One region of the Shewanella sp. 10B genome, then DNA from elsewhere that is predicted to be linked to it. Evidence: predicted binding sites of a transcription regulator. Region 1 holds the regulator's gene; each other region holds the start of a gene.
The links. Region 1 encodes FliA, which starts transcription of late flagellar genes. Its sites were predicted from a motif close to CTAAAGNTNNNNNNNNNNNNGCCGATA; they were not measured.
Positions count from the first base shown of each region.

Region 2: a site for FliA is predicted at 2,739-2,765, ahead of M0415_RS04540 (VC2046/SO_2500 family protein). Genes of this name have one in related genera too.
Region 3: a site for FliA is predicted at 3,586-3,612, ahead of pomA (flagellar motor protein PomA). Genes of this name have one in related genera too.

Region 1 is NZ_JAMDJO010000008.1:78,897-86,150, reverse strand. Features, by position in the region: gene flhA (flagellar biosynthesis protein FlhA) at 1-206, shown strand, start outside; gene flhF (flagellar biosynthesis GTPase FlhF) at 218-1,594, shown strand; gene M0415_RS18870 (MinD/ParA family protein) at 1,599-2,480, shown strand; gene M0415_RS18865 (RNA polymerase sigma factor FliA) at 2,473-3,186, shown strand; gene cheY (chemotaxis response regulator CheY) at 3,234-3,617, shown strand; gene M0415_RS18855 (protein phosphatase CheZ) at 3,631-4,368, shown strand; gene M0415_RS18850 (chemotaxis protein CheA) at 4,384-6,651, shown strand; gene M0415_RS18845 (protein-glutamate methylesterase/protein-glutamine glutaminase) at 6,670-7,254, shown strand, end outside.
Region 2 is NZ_JAMDJO010000001.1:1,064,174-1,071,427, forward strand. Features, by position in the region: gene rrtA (rhombosortase) at 1-482, opposite strand, end outside; gene queC (7-cyano-7-deazaguanine synthase QueC) at 479-1,198, opposite strand; gene queE (7-carboxy-7-deazaguanine synthase QueE) at 1,387-2,055, shown strand; tRNA gene M0415_RS04525 (tRNA-Tyr) at 2,251-2,335, opposite strand; tRNA gene M0415_RS04530 (tRNA-Tyr) at 2,466-2,550, opposite strand; tRNA gene M0415_RS04535 (tRNA-Tyr) at 2,590-2,674, opposite strand; gene M0415_RS04540 (VC2046/SO_2500 family protein) at 2,800-3,288, shown strand; gene M0415_RS04545 (DUF406 family protein) at 3,543-3,830, shown strand; gene M0415_RS04550 (putative bifunctional diguanylate cyclase/phosphodiesterase) at 4,019-6,202, shown strand; gene M0415_RS04555 (YchJ family protein) at 6,283-6,777, opposite strand; gene M0415_RS04560 (YybH family protein) at 6,805-7,254, opposite strand, start outside.
Region 3 is NZ_JAMDJO010000001.1:310,929-318,182, forward strand. Features, by position in the region: gene grpE (nucleotide exchange factor GrpE) at 1-309, shown strand, start outside; gene dxs (1-deoxy-D-xylulose-5-phosphate synthase) at 443-2,311, opposite strand; gene ispA ((2E,6E)-farnesyl diphosphate synthase) at 2,333-3,214, opposite strand; gene xseB (exodeoxyribonuclease VII small subunit) at 3,217-3,456, opposite strand; gene pomA (flagellar motor protein PomA) at 3,771-4,538, shown strand; gene M0415_RS01305 (flagellar motor protein MotB) at 4,542-5,462, shown strand; gene thiI (tRNA uracil 4-sulfurtransferase ThiI) at 5,679-7,133, shown strand.

The DNA of each region.
Region 1 (7,254 bases):
TTGCGGAGCGTATGCAGCAATCCTTAGCGGATGCCGCTCAAAAGCAAGAAATGGTTGGTCAGCCGGCTATTTTGCTAACGTCAGGTATGTTACGTGCGACACTGTCTCGCTTTGTTAAATATACTATTCCTAATCTCAGAGTGATTTCTTACCAAGAAATCCCCGATGAAAAGCAAATACGCATAGTGTCTGCCGTCGGCCAGTAGAGGACGCATAAGTGAAGATTAAACGTTTTTTTGCCAAAGACATGCGTGCTGCACTGGCCCAAGTGAAGGACACGCTCGGCTCCGATGCCGTGATTATGTCAAATAAAAAAGTGAACGGTGGCATTGAGATTGTGGCTGCCGTTGACTATGACGAGCCCAAAGCGAAGGCGCCTGCTGCGGCTCCGACCTTTATGGATGTGAGTGATGACTTAGTTTCGCTCGGTGCTAAAGCGCCGATTCGCGCTGAAACTAAGTTAAAACCATCGGCGCCAGCGGACTCTCTCCAAGCATTGCTCGAGAAGCAACAAAGCCGTTTAAACCAACAGCTCACCCATCAACAGCAAGACGCCGAACTGCCTGCGTGGGCTAAAGGATTACAAGCACCTGTGGCACCTAAAGCTGAGCGTCGCGATATGGGCAATCCCTTCGATAAGAAACCGCAGAGCTCGCCAAAACAAAATGCGGATCTCGAAGCCATGCGCGATGAATTATCATCCTTACGTAATTTGTTGACCCATCAGGTTTCAGCATTGATGACTGAGCATAAAAAACGTATCGACCCTGTCGGTGCCATGCTGGAGTCAAAGTTGCTGGAAGCCGAGTTTTCTCCAGCTGTCGCGAACAAGTTAGCGGCGCTCAGTCAACACTATACCCCTGCAGAATTAGTTCGTGCACTGCCACAAAGTCTAGCGAATATGCTTGATAACCAAGGTGATGATATCGTTAAGCAAGGTGGTGTTGTAGCGCTGGTTGGCCCAACGGGTGTAGGCAAAACCACTTCTTTAGCGAAATTAGCGGCTCGTTTCGCCGCCCATCATGGTGCGGATCAAGTGGCTTTGATTACCACAGACCATTATCGTATTGGCGCCTATGAGCAATTGGCCACCTATGGCAAAATTATGGGTTGTCCAGTCAAACAAGCCCATGACCTTGCTGAACTGGAGCAAATTCTGTATCAGTTCAGAAATCGCAAGCTAGTATTGATAGATACCGCGGGTATGGGTCAACGAGATATGCGGCTTTACCAGCAACTTGATAATTTAACTGCAAATAGCAGAATACCTATCCGCAGTTATCTGGTACTGTCTGCCACAGGACAGCGCCGCGTGCTGCAAGATGCTGTAAATCACTTTAAACGCATTCCCTTATCTGGTGTTGTACTCACAAAACTCGATGAATCCGTGTCTTTAGCGGGCGCATTAAGTGTGTTGATCCAAAGTGGGTTGCCATTAAGTTATGTTACGGATGGGCAGCGAGTGCCCGAAGATATGAAAGTCGCCGATACCTTACTGCTCGCTGAGCAGGCATTAGCGGCCTTAGAAAACACTGAAGAACAATCGTTACCAGACACAGCGTGGTCAGATAATATGACCTGTGCATTTGAGTAGAGTTATGACCCTGGATCAAGCAAGTGGTTTACGTATGATGAATCAACCCTATAACGAAAAAGTGAAAGTAATCGCGGTTACGGGTGGTAAAGGTGGCGTGGGTAAAACCAGTGTGTCCATCAATACCGCTGTAGCATTAGCCGAAAAGGGCAAGCGTGTCTTAGTGCTTGATGCCGACTTAGGCTTGGCAAACGTCGATGTCATGTTAGGGATCCGTGCTGAACGTAACCTTTCCCATGTACTCTCAGGCGATGCTGAGCTGGATGATATTATTGTCCGTGGTCCCAAGGGCATAGGCATTGTCCCCGCGACCTCGGGTACTCAAGGCATGGTAGAATTGAGCCCCGCACAACATGCAGGTTTAATTCGTGCTTTCAGTGAGATGCGTACCCAGTTTGATATTCTCATCGTGGATACTGCCGCGGGGATTTCAGACATGGTGCTCAGTTTCTCCCGTGCGTCACAGGATGTACTAGTCGTGGTATGTGACGAGCCAACCTCCATCACTGACGCTTATGCGTTGATCAAAATTCTCAGCCGTGAACACGGTGTTTTCCGCTTTAAAATTGTTGCGAATATGGTGCGCAGTTTACGCGAAGGTATGGAATTGTTTGCTAAACTCAGTAAAGTGACCGACAGATTCTTGGACGTGGCACTTGAACTGGTTGCGACCATTCCGTTTGATGAAAACCTTCGCAAATCAGTGCGTAAACAAAAGTTAGTGGTTGAGGCTTATCCTAAGTCTCCAGCTGCGATAGCGTACCATGGCCTAGCGAATAAAATTATGAGCTGGCCAGTACCACAGCAACCTGGTGGGCATTTGGAGTTTTTCGTTGAGCGTTTAGTTCAGCGACCAGATTTTCAAGAGGAAAAAACGAGTGAATAAAGCCGCAGCGTATACTTGTTTAGACAGTAAAACGTCAATCGTTGAACAGTATGCACCGTTGGTTAAAAGAATTGCACATCACTTGCTCGCCAGATTACCTGCCTCAGTGCAGCTCGATGACTTGCTTCAAGCGGGGATGATGGGGTTGTTAGAAGCATCATCCAAGTTTGATGGTGGCAAAGGTGCAAAGTTTGAAACCTTCGCCGGCATACGGATCCGTGGCGCCATGTTGGATGAGATCCGTCGTGGCGATTGGGTTCCCCGTTCCGTTCATCGTAATAATCGTCGAGTTGCTCAAGCCATTGATGAGTTAGAGCAAGTGTTGGGTCGTGATGCACGCGACACAGAAATTGCAGAAAAACTTGATATGACGCTCGATGAGTACCATCATATTCTTAACGATGTTTCTGTTGGTAAAATCATAGGGATAGAAGACTTAGGCGTATCACAGGATATACTCACTCCGAGCGATAATGTGAGTGATGGTACATTTGAAGCACTAGCAGAGACCCAGTTTCATTCAGCACTAGTAGAGGCGATAAAATTATTGCCCGAAAGAGATGCGCTAGTGCTATCGTTATACTACGATGAAGCATTGAATTTAAAAGAAATTGGCGCCATTCTTGAGGTGAGCGAGTCGCGAGTTAGCCAGATATTAAGTCAGGCAATGTTGCGACTCAAAGGCAAACTCAAGCATTGGACATAAGTATAATTATTTATTGAGCACAGAATGTCAGCTCACCGGAGGAAACCTTGGACAAGAATATGAAGATTCTCATCGTTGATGACTTTTCGACAATGAGACGTATCATCAAGAACTTGTTGCGAGACTTGGGATTTAACAATACCCAAGAAGCAGACGACGGCTCAACCGCGTTGCCTATGCTACAGAAGGGCGACTTTGATTTTGTCGTGACAGACTGGAATATGCCAGGTATGCAGGGTATTGATTTGCTTAAGGCTATTAGAGCTGATGATTCCCTAAAACATTTGCCCGTGTTAATGGTTACCGCCGAAGCAAAACGTGAACAAATTATTGCTGCCGCACAAGCCGGTGTTAACGGCTATGTGGTTAAGCCTTTTACCGCAGCAACACTAAAAGAGAAGTTAGATAAAATATTCGAACGACTCGCTTAAGCAAGGATGAGCTATGAAGTCACAAACATCAGGGCTCATTACGCTCGAGAAGGCTCAGCGTTTAGTTGAATTATTAAGCGCGAATGAACAAGCTCAAGCAGATGATTTATTTAGGGAACTCGCGGCTCCACTCCAAAGGGAGCTCTTTGATGAAGTTGGCAAATTGACTAGACAACTTCATAGCGCATTAATGGATTTCCAAGTTGACAATCGTTTGGTTGAACTCGCGAATACCGAAATTCCCGATGCTAAGGAACGGCTAAGTTATGTCATTGACATGACAGAACAAGCCGCGAATAAAACCATGGATGCGGTAGAAGAGTGCTTGCCGCTCGCAAATGCATTAACGGCGAATATTCAGCAAGTGATGCCATCTTGGGATAAGTTGATGCGGCGTGAAATAGCCCTGAGCGATTTTAAAGCGCTTTGCCACAATGTGCAGCATTTGATGTCACGTAGCGAATTGGATTCCAACCGCTTACGCGAATTGCTCAACCAGATTTTGATGGCGCAGGATTTTCAGGACCTGACTGGACAGATGATCCGGCGGGTGATCGATCTAGTGATGGAAGTTGAAAGTAATCTGGTGTCTATGCTGACAGTATTTGGTGAGCAACCCGTGATTGAGAGTCAGATTACTCAGAAAAATAATATTGAAGCTGAAGGACCGATAATGAATGCCGAGCTTCGTCAAGACGTCGTTACCGGTCAAGATGAAGTCGATGATCTGCTATCGAGTCTGGGTTTCTAACTGGGAGTCAATTTGATGGCCTTTGATGTAGATGAAGAGATACTCCAGGACTTTTTAATTGAAGCGGGCGAAATTCTTGAGTTGCTGCAAGAGCAACTGGTCGCGCTTGAAAACAATCCTGATGATACTAACTTGCTAAATGCCATTTTCAGGGGGTTTCATACTGTAAAAGGCGGTGCGGGTTTCCTTAGTCTCACTCCCATGGTGGATGTCTGTCACGAAGCAGAAAACACCTTCGATTTATTACGCACTGGCAAGCGCAGTGTCTCCGCCGAGTTAATGGACATCATTCTTCAAGCTGTCGATGCGATTAACACTATGTTTGCTCAAACCCAACAAGGTGAGCAACAAGACCCTGCAGATCCTGCATTATTGGCTAAATTAAAAATGCTGAGCTCAGGAGAGCCGCTTCCTTCCGAATCAGGCCAAAGTCATGCCGAAGCTGAGTCACTGCCTGAACCAGAACCTGAGCCCGAACCTGTCATAGAAACTGTGGTTGAAGTCGCCGCAGTTGAAGAAATGCCGATTGAGAAGTCAGAGCTTTCAGATTCCAGTATCGATGAAATAGATGAAGCGGAGTTTGAAGCATTACTCGATGCGCTGCACGGCGCCGGAAAAGGTCCCGGAGTTTCTGCTCCACAAGCCGATGCTGCCCCTGCTGTGCAAAATAAGCCTCAAGCGACATCTGCAAGCGCAAGCGATGATATCACCGATGATGAGTTTGAAGCGCTGCTCGATGAGCTGCACGGTTCTGGTAAGTTTAAAGGTAAAGTGGAAGAGCCTGCCAAGCCAAAAGCTGAAGCAGTTGTCGCTGCACCAAAGCCTGCCGCACCTGCTGTTGATTCGGACGAAATCACTGAGGATGAGTTCGAGCGTCTCCTCGATGAATTACATGGCAAAGGCGGCGCGCCAGCAAAAACCACTGCCAAAGTCGAATCTTCGAAAGCAAGTACCAGTGCCTCTGCGCCTTCAACGCCAGCCGCTCCTAAAGCCAGTGTTGCTGCACCAGCAACACCTCCTGCGGTAAAAGCCAAAACTGATGTGGCGGTTGCTGAAAAAGCCCCTGCTAAAGCAGCGGCAGCAGCCTCTGCTAACGTACCTCAAGGCGAGACAACTGTTCGCGTCGATACCGCGAGACTCGACCAAATCATGAACATGGTCGGTGAGTTAGTGTTAGTGCGTAACCGCTTATTGAGTTTAGGCATTAGTCGTGATGACGAAGAAATGTCTAAGGCGCTAGCGAATTTAGACTTGGTGACAGCAGATTTGCAGGGCGCTGTGATGAAAACGCGCATGCAACCCATCAAGAAAGTCTTTGGTCGTTTCCCTCGGGTTGTACGCGATTTAGCCCGTACTCTGAATAAAGAAATTGATTTAGTCCTCGTGGGCGAAGAGACCGACCTCGATAAAAACTTAGTTGAGGCGCTCGCTGATCCGTTAGTGCACTTAGTGCGAAACTCGGTAGATCACGGTATTGAGATGCCCAATGACCGTGAGGCCAGCGGCAAGCCGAGAACGGGGACCATTACCCTGTCTGCAAGCCAAGAGGGTGACCATATTCTGCTGAAAATCGAAGACGATGGCGCAGGTATGGATCCTGAAAAGTTAAAGCAAATTGCTATCAAGCGTGGGGTACTCGATGAGGATACCGCGGCGCGGATGACCGACAGTGAAGCTTATAACCTGATTTTTGCGCCTGGTTTCTCGACTAAAGTCGAGATTTCAGATATTTCCGGCCGCGGTGTTGGGATGGACGTGGTGAAAACCCGTATTACCCAGCTTAACGGTACGGTGCATATCGACTCGATGAAAGGCAAGGGCACCATACTTGAGATTAAAGTGCCGCTGACCTTGGCGATTATGCCGACCTTAATGGTGGACGTTGCCAAGCAGGTGTTTGCATTGCCTTTATCCAGTGTGAATGAGATTTTCCATCTCGATCTCACCAAGACCAATATTGTCGATGGGCAGCTTACTGTCATTGTCCGCAACAAGGCCGTACCGCTGTTCTATCTGGAGCAGTGGTTACATCGCAATAGAACCAGCTTTAAACATGGCGACAAAAAACACGGTCATGTGGTGATTGTACAGCTGGGAATGATGCAAATTGGTTTTGTTGTCGATGCTTTAATTGGGCAAGAAGAAGTGGTGATTAAACCTCTAGGGGCATTGTTGCATGGCACGCCGGGTATGGCGGGGGCGACAATCACATCCGACGGTGGTATTGCGCTCATCTTGGATGTTCCCGGATTATTAAAGCACTATGCGAAAAATAAAAGTTAGTTTCCAATAAGGAATGGAATGGCCATTAAAGTATTAGTCGTTGATGACTCAAGTTTTTTTAGACGACGTGTTAGTGAAATAGTCAATCAAGATCCTGAACTGGAAGTGATCGCAACGGCCTCTAACGGGGCCGAAGCGGTGAAGATGGCTGCCGAACTTAATCCGCAAGTCATTACAATGGACATTGAAATGCCTGTAATGGATGGTATTACTGCTGTCCGTGAGATTATGGCGAAGTGTCCAACGCCTATCTTGATGTTTTCTTCATTGACCCATGATGGTGCCAAGGCCACGCTTGATGCCCTTGATGCGGGGGCGCTTGATTTTCTACCTAAGCGATTCGAAGATATCGCGACCAATAAAGATGACGCTATTTTGCTATTGCAGCAAAGAGTCAAGGCTTTAGGTCGTCGCCGGATTTTCCGTCCTGTGGTACGTCCTACCACACCAACGCCGCCACCTCGTTCGAGTGCGAGTTCAGTATTAGGTGGGGTATCGACACATACGCAGCCTGCACCAGTTCGTTCTTCACATGCTGCATCTATTCGTCCAAGTGGTAAACAATATAAGTTATTGCTGATAGGCACATCGACGGGCGGGCCT
Region 2 (7,254 bases), on a different contig from region 1:
CTGGCACCATAAAACTGTTCATGGCCGACTTTAACTATCACGCCGAGCAACAGCAAATAACCCGAGCGCATTTTGCGGCGAATATCTTGCACTGCACCAAAGGTGAATAGGCCGTGTAACATGCCACTCAGCCCCACATAACCTAATAGCTGCGGATTACCCAGATACAGGCCAATGCCTTCAAACAGACAAAGCAGAATAAACAGCGCGGTTAAGCCCCTAAGCCGATAATGAAAGTGATGTAAAAACAACACTACCCATAATCCCGCGAGGTTCATCAGCAGGTGCCAATGATTGGTATGCAGCAGATTACCTGTGATCAGGCGCCACCACTGGCCGTCACTGATGGCGCTGCGGCGATAGGCCAGCAGGTTATCTATACTCGGGGTAAAAAGCCCACCAACATACAAGAGCGCGCAGAGCAGACTGACGCTAAGCGCCAGCCAATAGGGGCCGAGTTTTTTTAACGTCACCAGTCTCACGCCTGCGGTTTACCCGTTTCAGTTGCCTTGTCGAGCGAGGCCATTACCTCTGCTTTATTTTGCAGGTAATCCTCTAAGCCCCGTTTGCGAAGATGGCAGGCTGGACAGTCACCGCAACCATCGCCGACAATGCCGTTATAACAGGTCAGGGTATGGTGGCGAACTAAATCGAGCTGCTGGTATTTATCGGCCAGCGCCCAGGTTTGGGCCTTGTTGAGCCACATTAATGGCGTGATGATCTCAAGCTTTTTGTCCATGCCTTGCACCAGTGCCGATTCCATCGCGCGCACAAAGTCGTGGCGACAGTCGGGATAACCCGAAAAATCAGTTTCGCAGACACCGGTAATAATCGCCTCAGCCCCTAATTGATAGGCGTAGATCCCCGCCAAAGTCAAAAACAGAATATTACGACCTGGTACAAAGGTATTGGGTAAGCCATTTTCCATTAATTCGTGGGATACGGGGATGGCATCGCGGGTGAGGGCAGAAATCGCTAACTCATTGAGTAAGCTCACATCCATCACCTTATGGCTAGTGATCTTTAAGCGCTTGGCGAGGGATTTAGCAACTTCAATTTCTTCACGGTGACGCTGACCATAATCGAAGGTGATCCCGTGGACTTCATCAAACTGAGTTAAGGCTTGAATAAGACAAGTCGTTGAGTCTTGTCCGCCACTGAAAACCACTACCACCTTTGAAACTGACGCTGCTGACATAGGATCCACTTAAATTGACGCATAAAATAGGGCGTAAGTGTAACTCAGGCGCTAGGGCTTGCAAACTCTTTGCTGGCGTGTGGCGACGGGCATATCGCTCTTGGCATCACTATGCGTGAGGCGGTAAAAACTTGCAGCTGCAGCTAAAATCCTCTATAAATGCCGCCCCAGAAAAACGGAACGCAAGCATGAATTACCCAGTCAACGAAGTCTTTGAAACCATTCAAGGTGAAGGTGTTTTTACCGGAGTGCCCGCCATTTTTGTACGTTTACAGGGTTGCCCTGTGGGGTGTGCTTGGTGTGATACCAAACAGACTTGGGATCTGCTTGAGGAAAACAAGGTGTCACCCGAACAAGTGATCACCGTCGATGGTTCGGTGGGGCGCTGGGCTAATCACACGGCGCAGAGTCTTATTGAGGCGTTCAACGCTAAGGGATATACGGCGCGCCATGTGGTGATCACTGGCGGTGAGCCTTGCATGTACGATCTGCATGAATTAACCCACACGCTCCACGCTGCTGGTTTTGCCACTCAAATCGAGACCAGTGGCACCTTTGAAGTGAAGTGCGATGCTGAAACCTGGGTGACTGTCTCGCCAAAGATCAATATGAAAGGGGGTTATAAGGTGTTAGCGCAGGCCTTGACCCGCGCCAACGAGATAAAGCACCCGATAGCGACTGAAAATCATATCGACGAACTCGATGAGTTACTCAAAGGGATTGATGTGTCGGCTAAAACCATCTGTCTGCAACCGATTAGCCAAAAACCAAGGGCGACGGAATTAGCGATGAAGGTGTGTATTGCCCGTAATTGGCGTTTATCGATTCAAACCCACAAATACCTGAATATCGATTAATGGCCACTTAGCTCAGCAGCATTGGTCTTTAATGCTCAGAAATAGTTTTAACGCTCCGAATGGGGCGTTTTTTATCAGCAAAATCCATGGATTAAAGGTGATAGGGTTAAGCGATCGAATAAGTTTGAATAAGCAGAAGTGCTAGAGATAAAACTTGGGGAATAACGCGAGAAAAAGTGTGAGATAAGAAAGAAGTGGTGGAGGGAGAAGGATTCGAACCTTCGAAGGCGGAGCCGTCAGATTTACAGTCTGATCCCTTTGGCCACTCGGGAACCCCTCCACATATTTTCTTCAACTTTTAACTCTGACTTATTAAGACGGATTTAAAAGTTATCTTAAATCTTGGCCGGATTTAAGGGTAAAGCAAGTGTACAGCAGACTAACTATTGACGAACCACATAAGATAAAAGTGGTGGAGGGAGAAGGATTCGAACCTTCGAAGGCGGAGCCGTCAGATTTACAGTCTGATCCCTTTGGCCACTCGGGAACCCCTCCACGAGTATCTTTTATAGCATCGCTAATTGTTAGTGCAAATGGTGGAGGGAGAAGGATTCGAACCTTCGAAGGCGGAGCCGTCAGATTTACAGTCTGATCCCTTTGGCCACTCGGGAACCCCTCCTCAATTGCGGCCGCCATAGTAGTCAGAAACGTTTGGCATGTAAAGTCTAAATATGAAAATTTTCCTAAAGTTCTGGTTCAACTGGTCGATTAACTAACAACGAGTTGTTTTAATGATGTTTTTTTATGCAGATCGATGTTCCTTTAATCAACGAAGCCCAAATTGGCTCCCGCTTAAATGCGGCAATCGAACACAACAGGCGAGGAGAGTTCGCCCTGTTGCTGTCGCTATTGTCTGCAGACGCGAGAGACATGGCGCAGTTTCAATGGCAAAAAGAACTCGATAATGCAGAAAAATTACAACGTCAGTTCGAGTTACCCCCCAAGCAAGCGCTTGTGGCGGATTTATCGACGGATAACAAGGTTACCGACAATAGTGCTGTTTTTGCTGAGCAAGGGGCGAGGGCGTTTCAACTGCAACAGGCATTGCGCCCAGAGGCATTAGTGATCCGCGGTGGTGAGCCTATCGCAATGGCCGAAGCCTTAAGCAATTGCGATCTCACCACACGTCTGCGCCAACGTGGCCAGTTACCCTCCCCGAAAATGGACGTCATGCATTTTGCCGATCAACTGGCGATTCAACGTAACTTAGTGCCGTTATTGGCCAGCGCCTAGCCTGTATGTCGTCTTGCCTCCAAGTCGTCTTGCCTCCAAGTCGCTATCGGGCTGTTAAGCAAGATTCTGTCTTTTAAAGCAATGCTAGGGATTAAAGGAACTTGTTGGCCAAATAGCCGTCAACTGTGTCGATGCACAATAATAAGCGTGAGCTAAAGCTGAGTCTCTGCCGCCACTGTTACCTATAATAAGGCGTTAATGATGCTGGTTTAAGTTGATGCATCACCCTTACAGCGATTAGAGAGGAAAAACAGATGAAAGGTATCATTGCAGGACAAGCGGCTACCGTGAACGACACTTGCACCGATTGCGGCAGTTTTGTGGATATTGGCGCTGTGATTGATGAGCAGGATACAGTGCTGGAGTTATCCTTCGCGGGTGCAGAGGCTGAGGTCGAAGCGACTAAGATGTTGGAGCGGGCTCAAGCGCGTTTTAGCCAAACCCAAGGGAATATTGTGCATGATGAAGCGGGTGTTACCCTCAAGCTGGTCTTCGATGTGAGTGTCGAGAAAATGATTTTCCAATTAGAGAATGGCCTATGATGCAAGCGACTGTGAGCACCGTTAGCGTTAATTTGTAATAAAGTGTGGCCGATGTTGCTGTTTTAAATGTAGATAGTGTAATCTGCATCAACAAAAATAAAGATAAATAGGCTCTATTAACACGCTTCTTTAGTGTGTTAGTCGCAGCAGTACCGTTTTACCCAACACGAAGTTTTGTAGGAATCAGAGTGAAGCGACGTCAGCATCAGCATTTATTAGAGTCTTTAGTGCATTCCACGGCTAAACAGCAGGGTGATTTTACTAAGACCGCAGAGTTAGCCACTGAGCTACTTTGCCAAAATTTAGCCGTTTCTCTGGTGTCGGTTTGGATTTTTTCCGCCGACCAATCGAGCCAATCCCTAGTGGCGCAATTTGGCGCTATGCCCCTACAAGACACTCATCGTCCTTCGCAGTTGCAGACGCTGCCACGCTATTTAGATGAACTCAAAAATCATCGCCATATCGATGCGGGTAATACCCTTATCGATCCGCGTTTGACTGAGTTAGTCGACAACTATTTTATCCCTCGGCAAATTTTATCCAGTCTTGAGATTGGCATTCGCATTAATGGTCATCTCGAAGGGGTGCTTTGCCTCGAGCGAGCGCAAGTCACTCACCATTGGCACGATAGCGAAATCCATCTTGCCTGCCAAATGGCCGATCAACTGGCCTTAACGCTGGCCACCAAACATACCTATGATAAAGAAGAACGCCTAAGCCTGTTTCGCTGTGCCACCGAACAGTCACGCCAGATGAGCATGCTAATTAACCTGCACACCGAAAAAGTCGAATACGTTAATCAAGCCCATGAAGAGATCACCGGCTTAGCGCGTGAAAAAAGCATTGGCGCCAATTTACGTGAGTTAAGTTTTTTTAAGCAGCACAATCAATTAGCTGAGCAAACCTTAGCGCAGATCTTCAGAGGCGAGCAAGCCAAGGGCGAGGTACAATTCAATCGTGCCGATGGCAGTCGATATTGGCTCAAGTATGTGGTCAGTCAATTTATCACCGATCGCGGCAATCATTACGCCTTAGTGTCGGGCGAAGAAAGCACGGATGAACACAATTATAAGGCGGAGCTTGAGCGTTTAGCTTGGCGTTGCAGTCTCACTGGGCTGAATAATCGCAGTCACTTTAATCGGGTATTAGAGAAAACCACCAATGGGCTATTGCTGCTAGTCGATTTAGTCGCCTTTAAACGATTTAACGATACCTATGGTCATGAAAATGGCGACAGTTTGCTGATCGAAATTGGCCGCCGCTTAAAACATTTTTCGGAAATCAATAAGGCGACCGAAATCGCCCGTGTCGGTAGTGACGAATTTGCCGTGTTACTCACCGATGATAACGCGGTTTACGATCTGGATTATTTCAGCACCCGTCTATATCAGCATTTAGCCATGCCGATTTTAATTGGTCGTGAGCAAATCGAACCAAAACCCGCACTTGCGGTTGTCGATATCGCTTCGGTGGCGAATCTGTTCGCACCGCTGACCTGCGCCGATATTGCAGTGCAATACGCGAAGAAGAAAAAGGGCACGGCCATTCAAGTGTTTAACAGCACTTTGCTCAGTGCCTTTAAGGAAGATGCGCAAATCGAGCGTGATTTGCATAGCGCGATTCGCGGCCGTCAATTTGAACTTTATTATCAACCCTTACGGGATCTCGAGCAGCAAACCTATATCGGGGCCGAAGCCTTGATCCGTTGGCATCACCCCAAAAAAGGCGTGTTGTATCCCGGCGCGTTTATCGATATTGCCGAGCAATCTGGGATGATCAACGCCATTGGCAGTTGGGTACTCGAGGCCGCGTGCCGACAACTAAATATTTGGCAGCACCATAATGCCGATTTGAGCATGCATGTTAACGTATCGGCGCGGCAGTTTTTTAGCGGGAACCTGTATGAGCAAGTCTGGCAACTGCTGACGCGTTATCGTTTAAAGCCCAAAACCCTGATCCTTGAGATCACCGAGACGGAATTAATGGGCGATATTCGCCATGCCACGCTTTTGTGTCAAGAATTAGCGGAGCTGGGTGTGGGGCTGGCCATCGATGATTTTGGCACGGGCTATAGCTCGATGCGTTATCTTAAACAGTTCCCGATCAGTAAGTTAAAAATTGACCGCTCCTTTATCTCCGATCTCACCATTAGCCGCGAAAGCCAAGAAATCGTCTCGGCCATTATCGCGATGGCGAGTGCGCTCAATATTTCCTTGACCGCAGAAGGGGTTGAAACCGCCGAGCAGGAAGCATTTTTGGCCAAGAGTTTTTGTCATCAAGCGCAGGGATATTTATACAGTCCAGCTCTGCGAGAGCCGGAATTTGCGCAATTCTTATTGGCTGCGAAAGAACCTAGTCTTGTGACGCACTAACCATTCAGATTAGCTGCTCTGGCGATATAAAAACAAAAGGCAATCAATCGATTGCCTTTTGTTTTACAAACCATCTTTTGTTAACCCTTCATGCAGCACTGCTTAAACTTCTTACCGCTGTGGCAGACGCAGGGATCATTGCGCCCCGGTAATTTGGCATGCATTTGATGGCCTTTAGTGTAAAACCAACGACCTTGCTCGAAGATAAACTCGGAGCGCTCGTAAATGGCATCAATCTCGCCATTTATCTTATACCACGCCTTAAAGGTTACAGTACCGTGCTTGCGGCCATCGGGGTGAATGGTTTCATCGGCGGATAATACATCGAGCCCTAACCATTGGGGATGGGGACCTTGTTGGAGCTGTTCAAGGGTTAAGCCATCGAGGTAATCTGCATGGTGCGTTTTGATAATGTAATCAAAATTTTTCAACACAAAGGCGCAGTAGCGAGAGCGCATTAATTGCTCAGAACTGGTCGCTCGTTGTGCGCCAGAATCGAGCCCTAGATGCAGTGCTTGGCAGCAATCTTGATAGATTATTTTACTGCCGCAAAGGCAGGTTTTTTCGTGAGTCATAATAATATTGCTTTAAAATATAAACAATTATTGCTTTTTCTTTTGGCTATCAGGTAACGGTGGGAACTGGCGACCATAGTAAAGATTGGGTACAGGTTTGGCATTCAAATAGAAACTTGGCTCTGCACGGTTGTTCATATCCAGCGTAACGTTCCAGCGCTGCTGAGAGTCTTTTTGAGTGCCAATCACAAATTTGCCTGCAAACTCACTCACAGGTTCACCTGTCTCTTCAGCGGGGTAAAAACGCACTAGATAATAGCCAGTGTCAAACGCACTATTGCCCGATAACTTACGGTTAAGCACCCGAAAATCGATATCTATTCGGGCCTTTTTATTGCGGATTTTATCGAAAAATCGCTGGTAAATAGCAACGATACTCTCGCGGCCGTAATAAATTTCTTTACTTTGACTTTCAGAGAGATAACTTGCATCTTTCGAATAGATTTCTGCGGTAACTTCGGGGTCAAGCTCGGTAAA
Region 3 (7,254 bases), on a different contig from region 1:
CGTGCACTGCAAGGTACTAATCCACAGGATGAAACCACCAAAGCATTGTTCGAAGGTGTTGAGCTCACGCAAAAGAGCTTCTTAACCGCCGTGGCTAAGTTTGGGGTAAAACCTATCGATCCACAGGGTCAAGCCTTCAACCCAGACCAACATCAAGCCATTGGTATGCAGCCAAGTGCTGAGTATCCAGCCAATACTGTGATGTTAGTGATGCAAAAGGGTTATGAGCTAAACAGCCGTTTACTGCGTCCAGCCATGGTGATGGTGTCACAGGGCGGCCCTAGCCAAGAAATCAACATTGAAGCCTAAGCTAACGCTTAGCGCTAACTAATAAAAAGGACTGCCGATGCAGTCCTTTTTATTTGTCTGTTGTTTTTCTATTTGCCGTTAATCGTGGTTTATCACGTTTGCAGTATTGTGGGAGCTAAGCTCCCATCAACACTCAATCGGCAAGAAAAGCATTAATTTGCGCTAACATACCTTCGGCATCGAGTTGTAAATCATGGGTCACTTCTTCTGGAGAGCCATGTTTAATAAACTCATCGGGTAGGCCGATTTGCAGCACAGGTTTGGGCATTTTAAGCTTTTGCAGTAGCTCTAAAATGCCAGAGCCTGCGCCGCCCATAATGGCGTTCTCTTCCACTGTCACGAGCACATCGTGGGTTTGCGCCATCTCTTTAACCAAATCCACATCTAATGGCTTGACAAAGCGCATATCGACGACGGTGGCGTCTAAGCTTTCTGCGGCGGTTAAGGCGGCGGCTAAGGTGGTACCAAAGTTCAGCATGGCGATACGTTTGCCTAAACGCTTAATCACGCCTTTACCTATCGGCAATGCCGTCATGGCTTCTACCTGAGTCGCGCCAGTGGCGCTGCCCCTTGGATAACGCACCGCACTCGGGCCAGCATCATAGCAATAACCGGTATAGAGCATTTGGCGACATTCATTTTCATCCGATGGCGCCATGATCACCATATTCGGGATGCAGCGCATAAAGCTTAAATCGAATGCGCCTTGGTGGGTTGGGCCGTCGGCACCGACAATACCGCCACGGTCAATAGCGAACAATACTGGTAAGCGCTGTAGCGCCACATCGTGGATCAGTTGATCATAACCCCGTTGCAGGAAGGTCGAGTAAATGGCGACCACAGGCTTAAAGCCTTCACAGGCAAATCCGGCCCCTAAGGTCACCGCATGTTGCTCGGCAATGGCGGCATCGAAATATTGTTTCGGGAAGCGTTGTGAGAACTCCACCATGCCCGAACCTTCACGCATGGCAGGGGTAATGCCTAAGACTTTTTCATCCTGCTCGGCAATATCACATAACCATTTGCCAAACACTTGGGAGAAGGTCGGCAGTCCCGGCTTAGTGGCTGGCTTCTTAAATTGTGACGGGTCAAATTTAGGTACCGCGTGCCAACCGATAGGATCTTTCTCGGCGGGCTCATAACCACGACCTTTTTTGGTCATGATGTGCAGTACTTGTGGGCCCTTTAGAGAGCGCATATTGCGCAGGGTTTCCACTAGGGCATCGACATCGTGGCCATCGATGGGGCCGATATAGTTAAAGCCTAACTCTTCAAACAGGGTGCCTGGTACAACCATGCCCTTGAGGTGCTCTTCGGTGCGCTTGGCCATTTCTTTGATAACTGGCATGCCCTTGAGGACTTTCTTGCTGCTTTCACGAATCGTGGTGTAGAGGCGGCCTGACATCAACTGCGCTAAGTGATTGTTGAGCGCGCCGACGTTTTCTGAAATCGACATTTCGTTATCGTTCAGCACCATCAGCATATCGTTGTGCAAATCACCCGCGTGGTTCATGGCCTCGAACACCATACCGCCCGTCATGGCGCCATCGCCAATCACGGCAACCACTTTACGGCCTGCCTGTTCTTTTTCGGCGGCAACAGCCATGGCTAATGCGGCACTGATGGAGGTGCCGGAGTGTCCGACGCTAAAGGTGTCGTATTCACTTTCTTCCCGCCAAGGGAAAGGGTGTAAGCCGTTCTTTTGCCTAATGGTGTGCATTCTGTCGCGGCGACCGGTGAGGATTTTATGGGGATAGGCTTGGTGGCCAACATCCCAAATCAAACGATCAAACGGGGTGTTATAGACATAATGCAGGGCGACAGTCAGTTCGACCGTGCCGAGTCCAGAGGCAAAATGTCCGCTGGACATGCCAACGGACTTAAGAAGAAACTCCCGCAACTCATCGGCCAATTGAGGTAACAGGGCCTGAGGAAGCTGGCGGAGTTCATTAGGAGTGTTGGCCTGAGCCAACACGGGAAACTGTGAAATGTCCAAACTCATAGCGAGATACTTCGTCTCTTATTATATTCTTCGCTCAATGATATAGCGGGCGAAGTCTGCGATTAACTGGCTATTGTATGGCAATTTAGCCAGCGCTGATAGTGCCTCTTGGATCAGTTGCGCGGCGGTGTCTTTGGCGCCTTGCAGTCCAAGTAGTTGCGGAAAAGTACTCTTATTGGACTCGGCGTCTGAGCCTTGGGGTTTGCCGAGTTCTTCCGTGGTGGCAATGATGTCCAGAATATCGTCTTGCACTTGGAAGGCAAGTCCTACCGCATGGGCAAATTCCATCATAGTCTGATATTCATCTTTTGGCGCATTAGCGGCGATCAGGGCTAACTCAACGGCGCAGCTGATAAGGGCGCCCGTTTTCATATTATGCAGTTGAGTTAAGGCCTTAAGGTCGATGAGCTTATCGGTTGAGGCTAAGTCAATCGCTTGGCCGCCACACATACCACGGTAACCCGAGGCTTTCGCCAGCGCCCTCACCATGGCGATATGCTGCTCGCTGCTGATCCCTAGTACTGCTTCGGTAACAATTTCAAAGGCTAAGGTTTGCAGTGCATCCCCTGCAAGGATGGCGGTCGCCTCATCGAAGGCGATATGCACTGTGGGCTGACCACGACGAAGGTCGTCATCGTCCATGGCGGGTAAATCGTCATGGATTAACGAATAAGCATGAATACACTCAATGGCGGCGGCGCTGGCGTCGAGCTTTTCAAGCGGCACGCCAAACATTTGCCCCACGCTGTAAACCAAGAAGGGACGAATACGCTTACCGCCTAATAGCGCGCCGTGGGTCATGGCGGCCTTTAATTGCGGCGCTGTGTCTTCGAGTGTGCTGAAACGTTGTTTTAATTGGTCATCAACCCGTAGTTGATATTCTTTTATTGCATTGACTAACACGCTTATTCGCCCTCAACGGCATAGGGAGAGAGGGGCGCATTTTCATCCTGCTTGAGTAAAATGGCCACTTTTTGCTGAGCTTGCTCGAGTTTTGCTTGGCTGTTACGCACCAGATTGATGCCACGTTCAAATTGTTTTAACGCATCATCCAGAGAGACATCGCCCTGTTCTAATTCGGCAACGATGCGCTCGAGTTCACCAAGGGATTCTTCAAAACTGAGATTTTCGGGTTTCTTCGCCACGTTAATAATTCCTTTGAAAGAGCGGACACAAGGTATATCAGGGCGACTCAAGGGTCAAATTCAGTCGACGGATATTTGCTCAATAGCACGCTTTGTTGCTGAATTTTTTTCAGAAAATAGAAATTGTCGCTAAACTTGCTTAGTGCTTGTCCGATAAATGACAATAATAGCATTATGCTTATAATCATCCTTTGACATCATAGAGTAAGGCTCAGGTTAAAACCAAAGTGTAATCCCTATGTGGATGACATTTTGTGTTATTTTGCGAATAGAGTCAGTATTATGTCGTTTATACCGAATATTGAGGAGCCGTTGTGGATTTAGCTACAGTTATAGGACTAGTCGGGGGCTTTGGTTTTATCCTTTGGGCTATGATGACCAGCGGCGGCTTGGCAATCTTTATCGACGTCCCCTCAGTGTTTATCGTATTCGGTGGTTCATTCTTCGTAGTAATGATGAAATTCAATCTCAAACAGTTTTTGGGCGCGGTAAAAATTGCCGTCAAAGCCTTTATGTTTAAGATTGATAAGCCAGAAGATCTTATCGAACAATCCGTGACTATGGCGGACGCCGCCCGTAAAGGCGGATTCCTTGCCCTCGAAGAAGCGCAAATTTCCAACAGTTTTATGCAAAAAGCTGTCGATATGTTGGTCGATGGTCACGATGGCGAAGTTGTGCGCGCCGCGCTTGAAAAAGACATTGCCCTCACCGAAGAGCGCCATCGTAACGGCATTGCGATTTTTAGGGCCTTTGGTGACGTCGGCCCCGCGATGGGGATGATTGGTACCTTAGTGGGCTTAGTGGCCATGTTATCCAACATGTCAGATCCTAAATCGATTGGTCCTTCGATGGCGGTGGCCTTGTTAACGACACTGTACGGCGCCGTGGTCGCGAACATGGTGTGTATTCCCATTGCCGATAAACTCACCCTGCGCATGGGTGAAGAAATGCTGAACCGCAACCTGATTATGGATGCGGTATTAGCCATTCAAGATGGCCAAAACCCGCGGGTGATTGAAGGTTTCTTGAAGAATTATCTAGCTGAAAAACAGCGGAAAATCGATACAACGGACGGAGAGTAGCCCATGGCTAAGTGCAACTGTCCACCGCCCGGAGCACCGCTCTGGTTGGCAACATTTGCCGATTTGATGTCCCTCTTGATGTGTTTCTTCGTGCTGCTGCTATCATTTTCCGAAATGGACGTGATGAAGTTTAAGCAGATCGCAGGCTCGATGAAGTATGCCTTCGGGGTGCAAAATAAGGTCGAAGTCAAAGACATTCCTAAGGGGACGTCTGTGATTGCATTGGAGTTTCGTCCTGGTCGTCCCGATCCCACGCCGATTGAAATCATTAACCAACAAACCAACGAAATGACCGAACCCGTATTGGATTATCAAGCGGGCGAGGACGATAGCGCGGGTGGTGTGCAGCAGCAAAATGGTTCGCAGCGGGGCGGTGAAGCCTCGGCGACGGCCCAAGAAACGGCGGATGCGGTAAAAGCGGAAGCCGCAGCGGCGCAGGATAAAATCAATCAACAAGTGAAGAAAATGGCGCAGGAGCTCAATAACGAGATCACCGATGGGGCGATCGAAATTGAGTCACTTGGGCAGCAAATTATTATCCGTATCCGTGAGAAGGGCTCATTTGCCTCGGGTTCGGGCTTCCTGCAGCCACGATTTAAACCTGTGGTGCGCTCGGTCGGTGAATTGCTTAAAGATGTGCCGGGGATCATCACTGTATCGGGTTACACCGATGATATGCAGATAAGCGATGAGCTATACAGCTCGAACTGGGATCTCTCGAGCAAACGCGCAGTTGCGGTGGCCGATGTGCTGCTGCAAGTGAAGGGCTTCGATCCTAAGCGGATGAAAGTGGTCGGTATGGCGTCGAATAATCCCATCGTGCCTAATGACTCACCTGAAAACCGCGCGCGAAATCGTCGTGTTGAGATTGCGATTGAACAGGGTAAAGCCAAAGAATCCGAAGAAATTCAAGTAGGTAAATAGCTTTTAATCCAAACTTGTTATTCGATAAAAACGCCGTGACTTGCTCACGGCTTTTTTATTTGTGATTTTTTGACTATAAATTCAACTATGCATAAGCGCACGCCACGAGCAGCTCGAGTGTGGAAACAGGTGCGCCAATCGCCGTGAGTTTGTTATAATCCGGCGATTATTCTTTTAACCAATTTTGCTGTTTACAAAATTGCCCGCGGAAATCCCATGAAGTTTATTGTAAAGCTGTACCCAGAAATCATGATGAAGAGCAAGCCCGTGCGCATGCGCTTCACCAAAATGCTTGAAACCAACATCCGTAACGTGCTCAAAAAAGTTGATGAAGATGCCAAAGTGCAACGTCAATGGGACCGTATTTGGGTAAAGGTGCCAAATGATAAACCTGAATTAGCTCAGGCCTTTGGTGAGCGTTTAGCCTGTATTCCTGGGATCGCACATGTGGTGCAAGTGGATGAATATAGCTTTACCTCAGTCGACGATATCTACCAGCAAGTCTTACCCGTTTACCGTGACCAAATTGCCGGTAAAACCTTCTGTGTGCGCGTCAAACGTACTGGCTCCCACGATTTTAACTCTATCGAAGTCGAGCGTTATGTCGGTGGTGGTTTAAACCAGTTTACCGATGCGATTGGTGTGCGTTTGAAGAACCCAGAAGTGACAGTTAACCTCGAAATCGAGGGTGATAAACTGTATATGGTGACTAAGCGTATCGAAGGCTTAGGCGGCTTCCCAATGGCGACGCAGGAAGATGTGTTGTCCTTGATTTCGGGCGGTTTTGACTCAGGCGTGTCGAGCTACCAATTTATTAAGAAGGGCGCTCGTACCCATTACTGTTTCTTCAACCTCGGCGGCGCGCAGCATGAAATTGGCGTGAAACAAGTCGCTTACCATTTGTGGAAAACCTATGGTGAATCCCACAAGGTGAAGTTTGTGTCTGTGCCGTTCGAGCCTGTGGTGGCCGAGATTTTAGAGAAAATCGACAACGGTCAAATGGGCGTGGTGCTTAAGCGTATGATGATGCGCACCGCAGCGCGTATTGCTGAGCGTATGGGCATTCAGGCGATTGTGACTGGTGAGAGTTTAGGCCAAGTATCGAGCCAAACCTTGACCAACTTAAACGTGATTGACCGCTGCACCGATATGCTGATCCTGCGCCCGCTGATCGCCATGGACAAGCAGGACATTATCAACGAATGTCGCCGTATCGGCACCGAAGATTTTGCTAAATCTATGCCCGAGTATTGCGGCGTGATTTCGCAAAAGCCAACCGTGAAGGCGGTACTGGCCAAGGTTGAGGCCGAAGAGACCAAATTTTCTGAGGACTTGATTGACCGTATCGTTGAGCAGGCTGTTGCCATTGATATCAGGGAGATAGCAGAACAAATGAATACGCGTATCACTGAAACTGAAACCGTTGTTGCTATCGACACCAATGAAGTGGTGATTGATATTCGCGCCACAGAGGAAGAAGAGAACAAGCCGCTGGAGATTGAAGGCGTGGAAATCAAGCGCATTCCTTTCTTCAAATTAGCGACTCAATTTGCCGACCTCGATAAGCAGAAGACTTACCTGTTGTACTGCGAGCGTGGGGTGATGAGTAAATTACAAGCGCTATACCTGATTGAACAAGGTTATCACAATGTTAAGGTTTACCGCCCTTAAGCGATAGCCAGTAAAACGAGAGCTAAGGCCAAACATCAACTTTGGCCTTAATGCGCATTAATTGGGGCCTCGATGCGCCAATAAGCAGGTAAACGAATACAAAAAAGCCGCATTGGAATGC